3 regions of the Streptomyces sp. NPDC051913 genome follow, and region 1 is predicted to be linked to each of the others. Evidence: riboswitches for the same ligand, from Rfam matches in the RefSeq annotation. Region 1 holds a riboswitch; each other region holds the start of a gene.

Evidence for each region. A riboswitch is a leader RNA that binds a small molecule or an ion and turns the genes downstream of it on or off. The one in region 1 is predicted to bind thiamine pyrophosphate.
Region 2: linked by a shared signal. The riboswitch ahead of ACIHIX_RS42600 (thiamine ABC transporter substrate binding subunit) and the one ahead of thiC (phosphomethylpyrimidine synthase ThiC) in region 1 are both predicted to bind thiamine pyrophosphate.
Region 3: linked by a shared signal. The riboswitch ahead of thiO (glycine oxidase ThiO) and the one ahead of thiC (phosphomethylpyrimidine synthase ThiC) in region 1 are both predicted to bind thiamine pyrophosphate.

The regions. Positions count from the first base shown of each region.
Region 1 is NZ_JBIUCI010000003.1:629,570-635,652, forward strand. It holds gene ACIHIX_RS11935 (SsgA family sporulation/cell division regulator) at 1-355, shown strand, start outside; gene ACIHIX_RS11940 (YibE/F family protein) at 522-2,138, opposite strand; TPP riboswitch at 2,531-2,720, shown strand; gene thiC (phosphomethylpyrimidine synthase ThiC) at 2,713-4,536, shown strand; gene ACIHIX_RS11950 (hypothetical protein) at 4,625-5,647, shown strand; gene ACIHIX_RS11955 (hypothetical protein) at 5,761-6,083, opposite strand, start outside.
Region 2 is NZ_JBIUCI010000024.1:16,210-22,292, forward strand. It holds gene frr (ribosome recycling factor) at 111-668, shown strand; gene ACIHIX_RS42585 (phosphatidate cytidylyltransferase) at 668-1,840, shown strand; gene ACIHIX_RS42590 (alpha/beta fold hydrolase) at 2,406-3,179, opposite strand; gene rlmN (23S rRNA (adenine(2503)-C(2))-methyltransferase RlmN) at 3,307-4,413, shown strand; TPP riboswitch at 4,463-4,570, shown strand; gene ACIHIX_RS42600 (thiamine ABC transporter substrate binding subunit) at 4,567-5,634, shown strand; gene ACIHIX_RS42605 (ABC transporter permease) at 5,679-6,083, shown strand, end outside.
Region 3 is NZ_JBIUCI010000007.1:442,848-448,930, forward strand. It holds gene ACIHIX_RS23895 (NAD(P)/FAD-dependent oxidoreductase) at 1-330, opposite strand, end outside; gene ACIHIX_RS23900 (hypothetical protein) at 420-770, opposite strand; TPP riboswitch at 823-934, shown strand; gene thiO (glycine oxidase ThiO) at 932-2,092, shown strand; gene thiS (sulfur carrier protein ThiS) at 2,089-2,289, shown strand; gene ACIHIX_RS23915 (thiazole synthase) at 2,293-3,087, shown strand; gene pknB (Stk1 family PASTA domain-containing Ser/Thr kinase) at 3,206-5,134, shown strand; gene ACIHIX_RS23925 (deoxyribonuclease IV) at 5,172-6,032, shown strand.

The DNA.
Region 1 (6,083 bases):
CTACGAGACCTGTGATCCCTATGCCGTGCGACTGACCTTCCATCTGCCCGGGGACGCGCCGGTGACCTGGGCCTTCGGGCGTGAGTTGCTGATCGACGGCGTGGGACGGCCGAGCGGTGACGGAGATGTGCGGATCGCGCCGGCCGAGGCGGACACGCTCGGTGAGGTTCTGATCCGGCTTCAGGTCGGTGCCGACCAGGCGCTGTTCCGTTCGTCGACGGCGCCGCTCATCGCCTTCCTCGATCGCACCGACAAGCTGGTGCCGCTGGGACAGGAAGGGGCGCTCGCGGACTTCGACGCCCATCTCGACGAGGCCCTGGACCGCATCCTGGCGGAGGAGCAGAGCGCGGGCTGAAGCGCCCGGCCGGGAGAGAGGCGGAACGCTTCAGCGGATGGCTTGGAGCTGTGCAGGAACGCTTCTTCTGAAGGTCTCCGCTGGCCAGATCCTCTGTGGAGGCGGGTCCCTGGGTGCCGCGGTTCCCACAGACCTCGGGCTTCGGCGGCGCACCGCCGGACCGGCGTCAGCGCTTGCGCCGGCGGCCACGGCCGCCCCGTGCCGCGGCAGCCTGCGGAACTTGGGTGCCCTGCGGACCGTACGCTCCCGCCTGGACCCTCGCGCCCGCCCCGGCCGGAGTCGGCTCGCCGCCCGTGAGAACCGTCGCGGAGCCCGGCCGGTCGGCCGCGACGACCAGCGCCGCGAGAGCGGTGGTGACCGGTACGGACGCCACCAGACCGATCGAGCCGACCAGCGTGCGCACGATCTCCTCCGCGACCAACTCGCTGTTGGCGACCGTTCCCACGCTGCTCTGCGCGATCGAGAAGAGCAGCAGCAGGGGGAGCGCGGCGCCCGCGTAGGCCAGGACGAGGGTGTTGACGACCGAGGCGATGTGGTCGCGGCCGATGCGGATGCCCGCGCGGTACAGCCCGCGCCAGCCCATCGAGGGGTTGGCCTCGTGCAGCTCCCAGACCGCCGAGGTCTGTGTCACGGTCACGTCGTCGAGGACACCGAGCGAGCCGATGATGACGCCGGCGAGCAGCAGACCGCTCATGTCGATCGACGGAAAAAGCCCGTGAATAAGACCGGTGTTGTCGTCCGTGTTGCCGGTCAGCGCCGCCCAGCCGATGAACAGCGAGCCGAGAACGCCGATCAGCACCAGCGAGATCAGCGTGCCGAGCACCGCCACGGAGGTTCTCGCCGACAGCCCGTGACACAGATACAGCGCGATCAGCATGATGGCACTCGCCCCGACCACGGCCACGACCAGCGGGTTCGAGCCTTGCAGGATCGCGGGCAGGATGAAGAAGTTGAGGATCAGGAAGCTGATGGCCAGCGCGACCAGCGCCATGACGCCCCGCAGCCGTCCGACGACCACGACGGCGAGCGCGAAGATCCCGGCGAGCAGCGCCATGGGGAGCCTGCGGTTGACGTCGGTGACCGAGTACTGAAGATCCTTGGGGGCGGAGGGCTCGTAAGCGACCACGACCTTCTCGCCCTCGTCCAGCTGACGTGACTGGTCCGGTTGCACGATCTCGGTGAACGTACGGCCCTTGTCCTTGCCGGTGTCGACCCGGATCGTGGCCTTCTTGCAGGTGCCGTCGGCCTCCTGCTGGGCGGAGGAGCCCTCGGCGGTGGAGGTGTCGCCGGTCGGGGTCCCGCCCGAGGCGTTCACGGACTTGCAGCTCACCTTGTCGACCTTGGTGACCGTGGCCTGCTGGGTCTGCCGGTCGAATCCGACGCCGGTGCGCTCGTGCGCGGGCGCGCCCCCGGGCCACAGCACGGCGAGACCGACCAGGACGGCGGCGCCGAACGGGATGAGGATCGCCGCGATGACCTTGCGCAGGTGCTGGGAGACGGGGGCAGCCGGGCCGTGGCTGTGACTGTGGCCGTGCGAGTGTCCGTTCCCGCCGTTCCCGGCGTTCCCTCCGGCGCTCCCACCTCCACCCCCACCGTCACCGCCGCCGGGGCCTGGGGCTGGGCCGGTGCCGTGCCGGTGTACGACATCGCCGTCGTGGCCGTGATCGCGGTCGTGAGCGTGCTGCTGGCCGTGCTGGCCGTGCTGGCCGTGCTGGCCGTGAGAGTCGTGAGGGTCGTCGTGGCCGCCGCCAGGCCCAGGTCCGAGGTGACCCGGGCCACCGATGCCGGGACCACGCTGCCCCGGGCCACCGACCCTGGGACCGCGCTGATCCGGGCCACCGACGCCGGGAGCGCCTCCGACCGGGCCGCCCGTGCCGGGACCCTGCCTGCTCCAGTCACCCGGTCCAGGCGTGTTCCAGCTGCCCGTTGCGGGCCCGCTCCAGTCGTCCGGCCCGCGACGGGGGCCGTGCCCGGAACCGTGCCCAGCACCCTGCCCGGAACCGTGCCCAGCACCCTGCCCGGCCCTGGTGCCAGGGGCTTCGCCTCTGCTGCCGGGGCCACGGGGCGGCTCGGGCGGGTACGGGGGCTGAGGTGTCGTGGTCACCGACCGATCATCGCAAGAACGGCAGGGGCCCTCTGTTCACCGCGCCCGAATTGACGCTAGCGTGGAGGCACCTTTGTACACGCGGGAGCTCGGAGCACCGGGCTGAGAGGGCGCTGACCTCCGTCCCAGCGATGTTTCACGTGGAACGTCGTCACCAGAGAGTGACGTTCCCCACGAAACGTCGGCGGACGGAAGCCGCTGCGTCGACCGCCGAACCTGTTACCGGGTAATGCCGGCGTAGGGAGTAGGTCTCATGACCATCAAGGACGCACGCACGCCTGCCTCCAGCCAGGACGAACAGCCCATTCAGGGCGAAGAGTCCACGGAGAGCGGGAAGTCCATCGGCTGGCACAAGGCGTACGTCGAGGGTTCGCGCCCCGACCTGCGGGTGCCGGTCCGACAGGTGCACCTCACCAACGGGCAGTCGGTCACGCTGTACGACACCTCGGGCCCGTACACCGATCCAGCGGCCGAGACCGATGTCCGCCGCGGCCTGGCCCCGCTGCGAGAGAACTGGATCATCGGCCGCGGTGACACCGAGGAGTACGCGGGCCGCCCCGTCCGTCCCGAGGACGACGGCATCAAGCACACCTCGCCGCGCGGCGGCAATCTGCGCAACCTCGACGCCGTCTTCCCGGGGCGCCCCCGACTGCCGCGCCGGAGCCGTGACGGCCAGGCGGTGACGCAGCTGGCGTATGCGCGCCGTGGCGAGATCACGCCCGAGATGGAGTACGTGGCCATCCGGGAGAACGTGGCGCCCGAGATCGTGCGCGAGGAGATCGCTGCGGGGCGCGCGGTGCTCCCGGCCAACGTCAACCACCCGGAGATCGAGCCGATGATCATCGGCAAGCGGTTCCTGGTGAAGGTCAACGCCAACATCGGCAACTCGGCGGTCACCTCCTCCATCGAGGAGGAGGTGGAGAAGATGACCTGGGCGACCCGCTGGGGAGCCGACACGGTCATGGACCTGTCCACCGGCCGCAACATCCACACCACGCGCGAGTGGGTGCTGCGCAACTCCCCCGTCCCCATCGGCACGGTGCCGCTCTATCAGGCGCTGGAGAAGGTCGACGGCCGTGCCGAGGAGCTGACCTGGGAGATCTACAAGGACACGGTCATCGAGCAGGCCGAGCAGGGCGTGGACTACATGACGGTCCACGCGGGTGTGCGGCTGCCCTACGTCCCGCTGACCGCCAACCGCAAGACGGGCATCGTCTCGCGTGGCGGCTCGATCATGGCGGCGTGGTGCCTGGCCCACCACAAGGAGAGCTTCCTCTACGAGAACTTCGAGGAACTGTGCGAGATCCTCGCCGCGTACGACGTGACGTACTCGCTCGGTGACGGCCTGCGGCCCGGTTCGATCGCGGACGCCAACGACGAGGCGCAGTTCGCGGAGTTGAGGACGCTCGGGGAACTCAACACGATCGCCAAGCGTTTCAACGTTCAGACCATGATCGAGGGCCCGGGACATGTCCCGATGCACAAGATCAAGGAGAACATCGACCTTCAGCAGGAGATCTGCGAGGAGGCTCCGTTCTATACGCTCGGCCCGCTGACCACGGACGTCGCCCCGGCGTACGACCACATCACCTCGGGCATAGGCGCCGCGATGATCGCGTGGTGGGGCACTGCGATGCTCTGCTACGTCACGCCCAAGGAGCACTTGGGCCTGCCCAACCGTGATGACGTGAAGACCGGCGTCATCACCTACAAGATCGCGGCCCATGCGGCGGACCTCGCCAAGGGCCACCCTGGCGCACAGGAGTGGGACGACGCGTTGTCGGACGCCCGCTTCGAGTTCCGCTGGGAGGACCAGTTCAACCTGGCCCTCGACCCCGACACGGCCCGGGAGTTCCACGACGAGACCCTCCCGGCGGAGCCGGCCAAGACGGCCCACTTCTGCTCGATGTGCGGCCCGAAGTTCTGCTCGATGAAGATCAGCCAGAGCATCACCGAGCGGTTCGGTGGAGCGGCGGCCGAGGGGGCGTCGCAGGAGGAGATCGCTGAGGGGATGTTGCAGAAGTCGAAGGAGTTCGCGGCGAGCGGGAGCCGGGTGTACCTGCCGCTGGCGGACTGACGTCCGTTCATCGGCGCTGCTCCGGAGGGGGCTCGGTGTCTTCGGGGCAGCGCCGTCGTGCGTTCAGGGATGAGGGGTGGGTGGAGTCTTGATCGTTCTCAAGGTGACGGAAGAGGCGCAGTCGCTGGTGTGGGACGGCGATGATCTGGTCGATTTGGTGGGTGGGGGCCGCCGATGGGGTCCTGACGGCGTGGAGCAGCCTGCCTCGTTCATCCTTGGGTTTCCCTTCGACCGGAGCGTCGTCTCCCCGTCCGGTCGCTACTCCGTCGTCTATGTCGAGCGTGGGACCAAGGCACTGCTGTTCGATGGCGATCAGCTCGTCCGTGAGCTGAACCGGAGCTACTACCAGGCCGATGTCTTCGACTATCCGGTGGCGCTCGGCGCGTTGCAGGACGGCCGCGAGGTTCTGGTCCACTGCCCGGATGAATACAACGTTCTGGAGATCGAGGACGCGGAGTCGGGAGAATGGCTCACCGATGGCGAACGTCATCCCAAGGACGTCTTCCACTCGCGGCTGGCGGTGAGCCCGGGAGGGACTCATCTGCTGTCGGCGGGCTGGGTGTGGCATCCGTGCGGCGTGGTCGAAGTCTTCGATCTGACCAGAGCGTTGACCGACCCCGCACTGCTCGACGGCCGGGGTGTGCTGCCCGTGGAACCGGGCATCGCTGCGGAGGTCGCCTCGGCCTGCTGGCTTGACGATGATCGCCTGGCTGTGGCGACCGGAGGGGAGCCTCGCGACGGTGAGGAGACCCCTGACCTGGGCCCAGGGGAGTTGGGCGTGTGGTCGCTCTCCGCAGGGGGGTGGATCCATCGCAGCAAGGTCGATTTCTGCATCGGCACCCTGATCGCGCGGGGCGACACGGTCGTCTCGCTGTACGGCCACCCGCGGCTGATCGATGTCACGTCCGGGGCGGTGGTGGCGGAATGGCCCACCGTGAAGGTGCCCCAGAGAGACGGCAGCTACGGGGTCACCCACATTCCGACGCCCGTCGCTGCCCTGCATCCGGACGGCACCCGCCTGGCCGTGGCCCAGCCGGACACCATCGCCGTCATCACCCTTCCGGAGTTCACGGCGGCCGGAAAGCGGGTGTGTCCGCCGATGGCGGAGTGATCGTCGGGCGGCGAGGACAGGCGTGTCCCCTACTCCTGTCCATGCCGCCGGCCGGGCATCCGACCTGCGCTCCCCCGTAGGCGGCTCGCCGCGGCGAGGGGCGCAGGCCGGGGTCACTCCGGCTGGTGTTCCGGGCCGCCGAAGTCCGGGCTGGTGTAGTCCGGGCTGGTGAAGCTGGGGCGGGAGCCCGTGGAGCCGTCGTCCGGGCTGCTGAAGCCCGGGCGGCCGTAGCCGAGGTTCGGCATCCGGCTGGGTGCCGGCGGTGTCGTGCGGTGCAGGGCGGCCGCGGTGCCGGGGTCGGCCAGGGCGTCCCGCAGGAAGGGCAGCACGCCCCGCTCCAGCAGGGCGTCGTGCCAGGCCTCCCTGGCACGGGCGACCTCCCCGGTCAGCTCGGCGTACGGCCCGGTGTCGACGAGCGAGGGGCGGTTGCGCAGGG
Region 2 (6,083 bases), on a different contig from region 1:
ATGTCCTGCCGGTCGGGAACCGTGCAGGAAGAAGACGCGACGCAGCCGGCCGCCGCCCCACGCACATGGAACCGCAGCCGGGCCTACTTCAAGACACGCAGGAGCAAGTGGTGATCGAAGAGACCCTCCTCGAGGCCGAGGAGAAGATGGAGAAGGCCGTCGTGGTCGCCAAGGAGGACTTCGCCGCGATCCGCACCGGCCGTGCGCACCCGGCGATGTTCAACAAGATCGTGGCCGACTACTACGGCGCGCCGACGCCGATCAACCAGCTGGCTTCGTTCTCCGTGCCGGAGCCGCGGATGGCGGTCGTGACCCCGTTCGACAAGAGCGCGCTGCGCAACATCGAGCAGGCGATCCGCGACTCCGACCTGGGCGTCAACCCGAGCAACGACGGCAGCATCATCCGAGTGGTGTTCCCCGAGCTCACCGAGGAGCGCCGCCGCGACTACATCAAGGTCGCCAAGGGCAAGGCGGAGGACTCCCGCGTGTCCATCCGCTCGGTCCGCCGCAAGGCCAAGGACGCGATCGACAAGCTCGTCAAGGACGGCGAGGTCGGCGAGGACGAGGGCCGCCGTGCGGAGAAGGAGCTCGACGACGCGACGCACAAGTACGTCGCCCAGGTGGACGAGCTCCTCAAGCACAAGGAAGCGGAGCTTCTCGAAGTCTGATGAACGACTCTTCCTGGGGCTCTCCGCCGGGGGCCGCGCCGCACGCCGGGTACTGGGGGCCCACCGACCAGGGGCCTGTCCAGGGGGCTGCCCCGGCGGGTCCCGCGTACGATGCGCCTGAGGCGCAGCACACTCGCCCCATGCCCATCGTGCCCGACGTACCCGCGTATGGCGGAGACCAGGATGACGACCCGGGAGCCGCTCGGCTGAGTGGCCCCCTGTTCCGGGACGAGACGTTCCGGGACGACACGTTCCGCGACGAGACCACGTCGGCGCAGCCCCGAGCGGCGGCGCCGCAGACGCAGAATCCGGAGCCCATGCCCGACGCCCCGCAGCCGGCTTCCGCGCCGCAGAAGAAGAGCGCGGGGCGTGACCTGGGCGCGGCCATAGGCGTCGGGGTCGGGCTCGGTGCGGTGATCGTCGCCTCGCTCTTCGTCGTCAAGGCCGTCTTCATCGGCGTGATAGCGGTCGCCGTGGTCGTCGGCCTGTGGGAACTGACGTCGCGGCTGGAGGAGCGCAAGGGCATCAAGGCGCCCCTCGTGCCGCTGGCGGTCGGCGGTGCGGCCATGGTCGTCGCCGGGTACGTCCGGGAGGCCGAGGGCGCATGGGTGGCGATGGCGCTCACCGCGCTCGCGGTGCTGGTCTGGCGGATGACGGAACCGCCGGAGGGCTACCTCAAGGACGTCACCGCGGGCGTCTTCGCGGCCTTCTACGTCCCGTTCCTGGCCACGTTCGTGGCGATGATGCTCACCGCCGACGACGGCGCGCAGCGGGTGCTGACGTTCCTGCTCCTCACCGTCGTCAGCGACACCGGGGCGTACGCCGTCGGCTGGCGCTTCGGCAAGCACAAGCTCGCGCCGCGCATCAGCCCCGGCAAGACCCGTGAGGGCCTGCTCGGAGCGGTGTCGTTCGCGATGGTGGCGGGCGCGCTGTGCATGCACTTCCTGATCGACGACGGCACCTGGTGGCAGGGTCTGCTGCTGGGTCTCGCGGTGGCGGCGAGCGCGACGCTCGGTGACCTCGGCGAGTCGATGATCAAGCGCGACCTGGGCATCAAGGACATGGGCACGCTGCTGCCGGGGCATGGCGGCATCATGGACCGGCTGGACTCGCTGCTGCCGACCGCGCCGGTGGTGTGGCTGCTGCTGGTGCTGTTCGTCGGCTCCGGCTGAGCGACGTACGTACGGACATACATGAGGAGCCCCCGCTTCGGCGGGGGCTCCTCATGTTCCGGCGCCTGTTTCCGATCTAGGGAGTGCAGACGTCCCTCAGCTCCTTCGCAGCGGCGTCGATCCGGCTGCTGTCCGGATCGGTGTCGCCGTTCAGGACGGCCTCGTTGTAGTCCTCCAGCGCCCTTCTTCAGGTCCTTGACGGCCGTGTCGACCTTGCCGTCGTCCGTCGCGTCGTCGAGGGTGGCGAGGTTCTTCTCGACGGTGTCGATGGAGTCGCCGTCGTGGATCGCCTTGAGGCTGTCGGAGATCGTGTCGGCGTTGCCGAGACAGTCCAGCGCGTCGTCGCCGCCCTCGCACCCCGTCACCAGCCCGGCGGTCAGGGCGACGGCGGCCGCGGTGGTGGCGATGACGGTGATACGGCGGCGGCGGTTGGCTGCCCGGTTGGCTGTTGCCATGGAAACGGTCCCCTCCTGGAAGGCACGTGCGCTGGATCGGTGCCGACCACGATTCCGTCGCACGGGCGTCGTCACGAGGGAGCGGTCACCCGTACCGCGGGTGGAGCGGGCTACACCGTCGCCTGGTGGCCGAGGAACTCCGTCAGCAGCGGCAGCACCACGGACGTCCGCCGCAGGACCGTCATGTGTGTGGTGCCGGGCAGGACGGCCAGCCGGGCGTCGGGGATCAGCGACTGCATCTCCGCCGCGTGTTCGACGCGTACGAAGTCGGAGTCGCCGATGAGCACAAGCACCGGTGAGGTCAGGCCGCGCAGGTCGTCCGCGGTCCAGGGCAGCGGGGCGTGGGCCGCCGCCGAGACCTTGCCGAGGAAGGCCTCGAAGTGCTCGGGGTGCGGGGCGACGGCGGCGTACCCGGCGGCCATGTCCTCGAAGTCGGCCCGCGTGGGCAGCAGCGGCGAGGTGTAGTCGGGGGTGCGGATCTCGTCCCGCATGCCGTCCTGGGTGTACGGGGCGGAGACCGGCACCAGACGGCCGACCCGGTCCGGATGCCGTACCGCGATCTCCAGCGCGGTCAGCCCGCCGAGGCTGTAGCCGAGGAAGTCGGCCTGGGGGACGCCGAGCTCGTCCAACAGGGCGACGACGTCGGAGGCGAGGTGCGGGACGGTGAGGTCGCGATCCGTGTCGGCGGTGTGGCCGTGCCCCTGGAACTCGGGGGCGATGACCTGACGGTCGGCGGCCAGTGCGGGCAGCACGGCGTCGAAGGACAGCCCGATGGTGGTGGCACCGCCGTGCAGCAGCACCAGCGGGCGGTCGTCGCCGTGGGCCGCGCCACGGATCTCGTAGTACATCTCCAGGCCGTTGACCTTGGCGTAGGGCATCGTCATCACTTCCGGAATCCGGGACGCGGGCGTATGGCAGGAAGACCCTTCCCGCGCCGTGAAGTCATCGGTCACCCTCGGTGACGGGCGGGGGCCCGGGTCACTCCCGTCGATCTGCGACACTGGTACAGCCATGCCTAAGCCCGGAGAACTTACTTTCGTCGCCCCCCGCGGAGCCAAGAAGCCGCCGCGGCACCTTGCCGATCTCACGCCCGCCGAGCGCAAGGACGTCGTGGCCGAGATCGGTGAGAAGCCGTTTCGTGCCAAGCAGCTCTCGCAGCACTACTTCGCGCGGTACGCACACGATCCGGAGCAGTGGACGGATATTCCGGCCGGTGCTCGCGGCAAGTTGCAGGAGGCGTTGCTTCCTGAGCTGATGACCGTCGTACGGCATCTGTCGACCGACCAGGGGACCACGCGCAAGACGCTGTGGCGGCTGTTCGACGGGACGCTCGTCGAGTCGGTGCTGATGCGGTACCCGGACCGGGTGACCATGTGCATCAGCTCGCAGGCCGGATGCGGGATGAACTGTCCCTTCTGCGCCACCGGACAGGCGGGGCTGGACCGGAATCTGTCCACCGCCGAGATCGTCCATCAGATCGTCGACGGGATGCGGGCGCTCAGGGACGGGGAGGTGCCGGGCGGGCCCGCGCGGCTCTCGAACATCGTCTTCATGGGCATGGGCGAGCCGCTCGCCAACTACAAGCGGGTCGTGCAGTCGATCCGCGCGCTCACCGACCCCGCCCCGGACGGGCTCGGGCTGTCACAGCGAGGCATCACCGTCTCGACGGTCGGGCTGGTGCCCGCCATCCACCGGTTCGCCGACGAAGGCTTCAAGTGCCGGCTCGCCATCTCGCTGCACGCGCCCGACGACGAGCTGCGCGACACCCTCGTCCCCGTGAACACGCGGTGGAAGGTGCGCGAGGTCCTCGACGCCGGGTTCGAGTACGTCGAGAAGAGCGGGCGGCGGCTCTCGATCGAGTACGCGCTCATCCGTGACATCAACGACCAGGCCTGGCGTGGGGACCGGCTCGGGCGGCTGCTGCGCGGCAAGCCCGTGCATGTGAACCTGATTCCGCTGAACCCGACCCCGGGCTCCAAGTGGACCGCCTCGCGGCCCGAGGACGAGAAGGCCTTCGTGGAGGCCATCGCCGCGCACGGTGTGGCGGTGACCGTCCGGGACACCCGGGGGCAGGAGATCGACGGGGCCTGCGGTCAGCTGGCGGCAGGCGAACGGTAGTCTGACCGTCGCAAGAACAGCTTCACAGCTGTCAGAACATCTTCATATTCGTATCCGACAGGGGAGCGCCACAGCGCTGAGAGTGCGGCCATCGGGCCGCAGACCCTCTGAACCTCGCCCAGGTCATTCTGGGTAGGAAGTTCGGTCATCACCGTGAGTAGCAAGAAGTACTGTGCTGTCGTCGTCGGCCTCGGCCTCCTCGCGCTGTCCGCGTGCGGGTCGTCCGACGAGGGCACCAAGAGCGAGTCCAAGACCGTCACCCTCGTCAGCCACAACTCGTGGGCCGTGTCGAAGAGTGTCCTCGCCGCCTTCGAGAAGGAGTCCGGCTACAAGGTCAAGGTCCTGGAGGACGGCGACGCCGGGCAGGCCGTCAACAAGGCGATCCTGACCAAGGACAACCCGCAGGGCGACGTCTTCTTCGGCGTCGACAACACTCTGCTGTCCAGGGCGCTCGACAACGGGCTCTTCCAGTTGTACGAGGCGAAGGGCGCCGGCACCATCAAGGCCGGGTACCGGGTCGACGGGGGCAAGGTCACGCCCATCGACACCGGCGACATCTGCCTCAACTACGACAAGGCCTGGTTCACCGAGCACAAGCTCAAGCCGCCGACGTCGTACGACGATCTGGTCAAGCCCGCCTACAAGAACCTCCTCGTCACCGAGAACGTCTCCACCTCCTCGCCGGGGCTGGGATTCCTGCTCGGTACCGCCGCGAAGTACGGCGACGACGGCTGGCAGGACTACTGGACCAAGCTCAAGGCCAACGGCGTCAAGGTCGTCGACGGCTGGGAGCAGGCTTACAACGAGGAGTTCTCCGGGTCCGCCGGGGGCAAGAAGGCGAAGGCCGACCGGCCGCTCGTCGTCTCGTACGCCTCCTCGCCGCCCGCCGAGGTCATCTACGCCGACCCGAAGCCCTCGACCGCGCCGACCGGCGTCGTCGACGGCACCTGCTTCCGGCAGGTCGAGTACGCGGGACTGCTGAGCAACGCGAAGAACAGCGAGGGCGGCAAGGCGTTCATCGACTTCCTCCTGACCAAGCAGTTCCAGGAGGACATGCCGCTCAACATGTTCGTCTACCCGGTGGTCGAGGGCGCGGCCGTGCCCGCCGAGTTCACGAAGTACGGTCCCGCCGCCAAGAACCCCGAGACCATGGACCCGGCGAAGATCGCCGACAACCGTGACGACTGGGTCAAGTCGTGGACCTCGCTCGTACTGAAGTAAGCGGCCGTCCTTCCCAGAAGGGCGCTGCGGCGCGGCTCGGCCTCATGGTCGTGCCCGTCGCGTTCTTCGCGCTCTTCTTCGCCTGGCCCGTCGCCGCGATCGTCGCGCGCGGGCTCAAGGCGGACGGGAGCTGGCAGTTCGGGCGGATCGCGGATGTGCTCGCGCAGTCCGACATCCGGCACGTCCTGTGGTTCACGACCTGGCAGGCGCTCGCCTCCACCGCGCTGACGCTCGCGGTCGCGCTCCCCGGCGCGTACGTCTTCGCCCGCTACGACTTCCCCGGCAAGCAGATCCTGCGGGCCGTCGTCACCGTTCCGTTCGTGCTGCCGACGGTGGTCGTCGGTACGGCGTTCCTGGCTCTGGTCGGGCGCGGCGGGCTGCTGGACGAGCTGTGGGGCGTACGTCTGGACACCACCGTGTGGGCGATCCTGCTCGCGCACGTCTTCTTC
Region 3 (6,083 bases), on a different contig from region 1:
CAGATGGACTCCGGGGATGCCCTCCGCGCCGGGCAGCCGGATCGGTTCGGCGCCGGTGGCGAGGACCAGGACGTCGTACGGCACCGGGCCCCCGACGGTGTCGAGTTCATGGTCGTCGGCGCGGACGCCCAGCACCTCCACGCCGAGGCGCAGTTCGATGCCGAGCGCCTCGAAGTCGACCTCGAAGGCGGAGCCCTCGGCCTTGCCGAGCAGCACGGCCTTGGACAGCGGCGGCCGGTCGTAGGGCTGATGGGGTTCCGCACCGATCAGGGTCACGGTGCCGGTGAAGCCCTGTTCGCGCAGGGCCACCGCGGTCTGGACGCCGGCCATGCCCGCGCCGACCACGACCACGCGCCGCCGCGCCTGCGTATCCGTCTCGTCGCTCACCTGATCACCATAGACACCTGACAATTTGTCAGTCAGGAGTCCTGCACCGTGACCTGCTCCACAACGCTGGTCCCGCTGCCGGGCTGCGACTCCCACTCCCAGCTCTCCTCCAGTCGCACCCGCCCGTCGGACAGTTCCACGACCGCGGACACGCAGTGCCCGGAGGAAGTCGTCCCGTCGTGCTTCAGCTGCACGTACCGGAAGTCGAGCCGGTCGCCCTCCCGGGTGCCGACGAGATGCCCGCGGACGACGTCGCCGCCCGCGTACTCGGCCCAGATCTCGCCGTCCTTCTCGTGGTAGCTGAACCGGGTTCGAGTACCCACCTGACCTGGGGCCTGGTCGGCGACGGGGGCGAGGACGAGGCCGTCCAGCGAGCGGGCCATGACAGTGGGCCTCCTTACAAAAGGGCAAAACCAAGAGCTAGGGTGGCCAACGTAGAGCACTCGCGGGAGCCCGGACGCACCGGGCTGAGAGGGAGGCTGGCGGCCTCCGACCGTACGAACCTGATCCGGGTCATGCCGGCGAAGGGAGGGGCTGGACGCCCATGTCCTCACGTACGTCAGACGTCCTCGTCGTCGGGGGCGGAATCATCGGCCTCGTCACGGCCTGGCGGGCCGCGCAGCGCGGTCTCGCCACGGCCGTCGTGGACCCCGAACCGGGCGGCGGGGCCGCCCAGGTGGCGGCCGGCATGCTGGCCGCCGTCACCGAACTCCACTACGGCGAGCAGACCCTGCTCGCCCTGAACCTGGCCTCGGCCCGCCGCTATCCGGAGTTCGCGGCCGAGCTGACCGACCTGACCGGGCTGGACCTCGGCCACCGCCGCTGCGGCACGCTCGCCGTCGCTCTGGATGCCGACGACCGTGCCCATCTGCGCGAACTGCACGCCTTGCAGCAGCAGTCGGGCCTGGAATCCGAGTGGCTGTCCGGGCGGGAGTGCCGGCGTCTGGAGCCGATGCTGGCGCCGGGTGTGCGCGGCGGACTGCGAGTGGACGGCGATCACCAGATCGACCCGCGACGGCTGACCAAGGCGCTGCTGGCCGCCTGTGAGCGGGCCGGTGTCGTGTTCCATCGCGACTGGGCCGAGCGGCTGGACGTCGTACGGGACCGGGCCGTCGGCGTCACGACGACCGACGGCACCCGGCTGGGCGCGGGCCAGGTCGTGCTGGCGGCCGGCAGCCTGAGCGGTCGCCTGGCAGGTGTCCCCGACGCGGTGCTTCCGCCCGTCCGCCCGGTGAAGGGCCAGGTGCTGAGGCTGACCGTGCCGCAGCGCTACGCGCCGTTCCTGAGTCGGACCGTGCGGGCCGTGGTGCGCGGCAGCCACGTCTATCTGGTGCCGCGCGAGAACGGCGAGCTGGTGATCGGGGCGACCAGCGAGGAGCTGGGCTGGGACACGACGGTGACCGCGGGCGGGGTGTACGAGCTGCTGCGCGACGCCCATGAGCTGGTCCCCGGCATCACCGAGCTGCCGCTGACGGAGACCCGCGCGGGTCTGCGCCCCGGCTCCCCGGACAACGCCCCGCTGCTCGGACCGACCGAGCTGCCGGGGCTGCTGCTGGCCACCGGCCACTACCGCAACGGGGTGCTGCTGACGCCGGTCACCGGGGACGCGCTGGCCCACGCCCTCACCGCCGGTGAACTCCCGGACGAGGCCCGCCCCTTCACCCCCCGGCGATTCACTAGGCACCGCACGGAGCAGCCCGCATGAACATCTCCGTCAACGGGGAGCCGCGCCAGTTCGCTCCCGGCACGGCGCTCGACGCCGTCGTGCGCGCCCTCACCCCGGCGCCCTCCGGGGTGGCCGCCGCCCTCAACGAGACCGTCGTCCCGCGCGCGCAGTGGCCCTCGACGCCCCTCTCCGACGGGGACCGCGTCGAGGTCCTCACCGCCGTCCAAGGAGGCTGACCCATGGCCGACGATCCCTTCGTCCTCGGCGGTACGACGTACTCGTCCCGGCTGATCATGGGCACGGGCGGGGCGCCCAGCCTGGACGTGCTGGAGCGGGCGCTGGTCGCCTCGGGCACGGAACTGACGACGGTCGCGATGCGGCGCGTGGACCCGAACGTGCACGGCTCGGTCCTGTCGGTACTGACGAGGCTCGGCATCCAGGTGCTGCCGAACACGGCCGGCTGCTTCACGGCGGGCGAGGCGGTGCTGACGGCCCGCCTCGCGCGCGAGGCGCTCGGTACGGAGCTGATCAAGGTGGAGGTCATCGCCGACGAGCGCACCCTGCTGCCGGACCCGATCGAGCTCCTGGAGGCGGCGGAGATCCTGGTCGACGACGGGTTCACGGTGCTGCCGTACACCAACGACGACCCGGTCCTGGCGCGGAAGCTGGAGGACGTGGGGTGTGCGGCGATCATGCCGCTGGGCTCCCCCATCGGGTCCGGGCTCGGTATCCGCAACCCGCACAACTTCCAGCTGATCGTCGAGCACGCGCGCGTGCCGGTGATCCTGGACGCGGGAGCCGGTACGGCGTCGGACGTGGCACTCGCGATGGAGCTGGGCTGCGCGGGTGTGATGCTCGCCTCGGCGGTGACGCGGTCCCAGGAGCCGGAGCTGATGGCGCACGCGATGCGGCACGGGGTCGAGGCGGGTCGGCTGGCCCACCGGGCCGGGCGCATTCCCAAGCGGCACTTCGCCGAAGCGTCCTCCCCCGTCGAGGGGTTGGCGCGCCTGGACCCGGAGCGCCCAGCGTTCTGAACGTACGTTCGATGAGATTCGGGAGCGGGTGCGAGGTCCGTCACAGCTCGGCTTCAGTCCCGCCCCGATCTCACCCGAACCCCCGGCCCTGTCAGTCACGGCTCGTACACTCACCTGCGTGGATACGACCCTTCAGGACCCGCTGGTCGGGCAGGTGCTCGACGGCCGGTATCGCGTGGAAGCGCGGATCGCCGTCGGCGGGATGGCCACGGTCTACCGGGCCCTGGACACCCGCCTCGACCGCGTGCTCGCCCTGAAGGTCATGCACCCGGGCCTCGCCGCCGACGCCACCTTCGTCGACCGCTTCATCCGCGAGGCCAAGTCCGTCGCCCGGCTCGCCCACCCCAACGTGGTGCAGGTCTTCGACCAGGGCACCGACGGGTCGTACGTCTATCTCGCCATGGAGTACATCGCCGGCTGCACCCTGCGTGACGTGCTGCGCGACCGAGGGGCGCTCCAGCCGCGAGCCGCGCTCGACATCCTGGAGCCGGTCCTCGCCGCGCTCGGTGCCGCGCACCGCGCCGGGTTCGTGCACCGGGACATGAAGCCCGAGAACGTGCTGATAGGGGACGACGGCCGGGTCAAGGTCGCCGACTTCGGACTGGTCCGCTCGGTCGACACCGTCACCAACACCACCGGCACCGTGCTCGGCACGGTCTCCTATCTCGCGCCGGAGCAGATCGAGCAGCCGGGCGCCGCCGACGCCCGCGTCGACGTGTACGCGTGCGGTGTCGTGCTGTACGAGATGCTGACCGGCGAGAAGCCGCACGACGGGGACTCCCCCGCCATCGTCCTCTACAAGCATCTGCACGAGGACGTCCCGCCGCCGTCGGCGATCGTGCCGGGCCTGCCGTTCGAGCTCGACGAGCTGGTCGCGTCGGCGACCGCCCGGGTCCCGGACGTCCGCCCGTACGACGCGGTGGCGCTGCTCGCTCAGGCCCGCGAGGCGCGTGCCGCGCTCAGCGAGGAGCAGCTGGACGCCGTACCGCCGCAGGCGCTGACCACCGAGCACAACAACACCGAGGACCGGACGAGTGTGATCCCGCGCTCGCTGACGGTGCCGCGGCCACTGCCGGTCAACGAGGACGACGAGTCGGCGCTCCACCGCACCAGCCGGTTCGCGACCCCGCCGCCCCCGCCGCCCCGGCGCCGCGGCTCGGGCGTTCCGCGCGGCCCGCTCGCCATCGTCGTCGCCCTGCTGCTGATCCTCGGCGTCGGCGCGGGCGTCTGGTACATCAACTCCGGCCAGTTCACCAAGGTCCCGGCGCTGATCGGCAAGACCGAGGCGCAGGCCGAGGACCGGCTGGAGCAGACCGGGCTGGAGGTCGGCACGGTCAAGCGGGAGTACAGCGACACCGTCAAGCGCGGCCAGGTCATCGACTCGGACCCGTCCTTCGGCACCCGGATCCGCTCCAACGACTCGGTGACGCTGACCATCTCCAAGGGCCCCGAGACCGTGCAGCTCGGCGACCTCAAGGGCCTGCGGCTCGACAAGGCGAAGGAACGGCTGAAGAACGACGGTCTGGAACCGGGCATGGTGACCCGGGAGTTCAGCGACGACGTCATCAAGGGCTTCGTGATCCGCACCGACCCCGAGAGCGGCACCGAGCTCCACGCGGGCACGGCGGTCGCGCTGGTGGTCAGCAAGGGCAGCGCGGTCGACGTCCCGGACGTCACCGGCGAGAGCCTGGAGGACGCCAAGGCGGATCTGACGGAGGCGGGCCTGAAGGTGAAGGTCGCCGCCGAGCAGGTCAACTCCGAGTACGACCAGGGTCAGGTCGCCGCCCAGACGCCGGGCGAGGGCAGCGAGGCCGCCGAGGGCGACACCGTGACGCTGACGCTCTCCAAGGGGCCGGAGCTGGTCGAGGTCCCGGACGTGGTCGGCGACAGCGTCGACGACGCGAAGGACGCGCTGGAGGCGGCCGGGTTCGAGGTCGACGAGGACCGCGGGATCCTCGGGCTCTTCGGTGACACCGTCAAGAGCCAGTCCGTGGACGGCGGGGACACCGCGCCCAAGGGGTCGACCATCACGATCGAGATCCGCTGACACGGCACTTGGCCGCGCATGACACCCTGAACGGGTGATGACTCAGCGCAACCCCGTCGGCGGCCATGTGCCCGTGGCCGGCGGCCTGAACTCCGTCGGCCTGTCCTACGCCCGTGACCTGGGGGCCGAGACCGTACAGGTCTTCGTGGCCAACCCGCGCGGCTGGGCCACGCCCGTCGGCAACCCCCGGCAGGACGAGGAGTTCCGCGCGGCCTGCGAGGCGGAGTCGATCCCGGCGTACGTCCATGCCCCGTATCTGATCAACTTCGGCTCGCACACCGAGGCGACCGTGGAGAAGTCGGTGGAGAGCATGCGGCACTCGCTGCGGCGCGGGCGGGAGATCGGGGCGCTCGGCGTGGTCGTGCACACGGGCAGCGCGACCGGTGGACGGGACCGGTCCGTGGCGCTGAAGCAGGTCCGCGAGTACCTGCTGCCGCTGCTGGACGAACTCACCCACGACGACGACCCGTTCCTGCTCCTGGAGTCGACGGCCGGACAGGGCTCCTCGCTCTGCTCGCGCACCTGGGACTTCGGGCCGTACTTCGAGGCCCTGGACGCCCATCCCAAGCTGGGGATCTGCCTCGACACCTGCCACATCTTCGCCGCCGGCCACGACCTGACCGGCCCGACCGGTATGCACCAGACCCTCGACCTCCTGGTGGACACCGTCGGTGCGGGCCGGCTGAAGCTGATCCACGCCAACGACTCCAAGGACGTCGTCGGCGCCCACAAGGACCGGCACGAGAACATCGGCGCAGGTCACATTGGTGAGGATCCGTTCCGGGCATTGATGACCCACCCCGCCACGGAGGGTGTACCGCTGATCATCGAGACGCCCGGCGGCAAGGAGGGGCACGCGGCGGACGTGGAGCGGCTGAAGAAACTTCGCGACGTGTAGCCCGTGACGGAATACCCCCAGGGGGTATACGGTTCCTGTTCGGCACAGGAA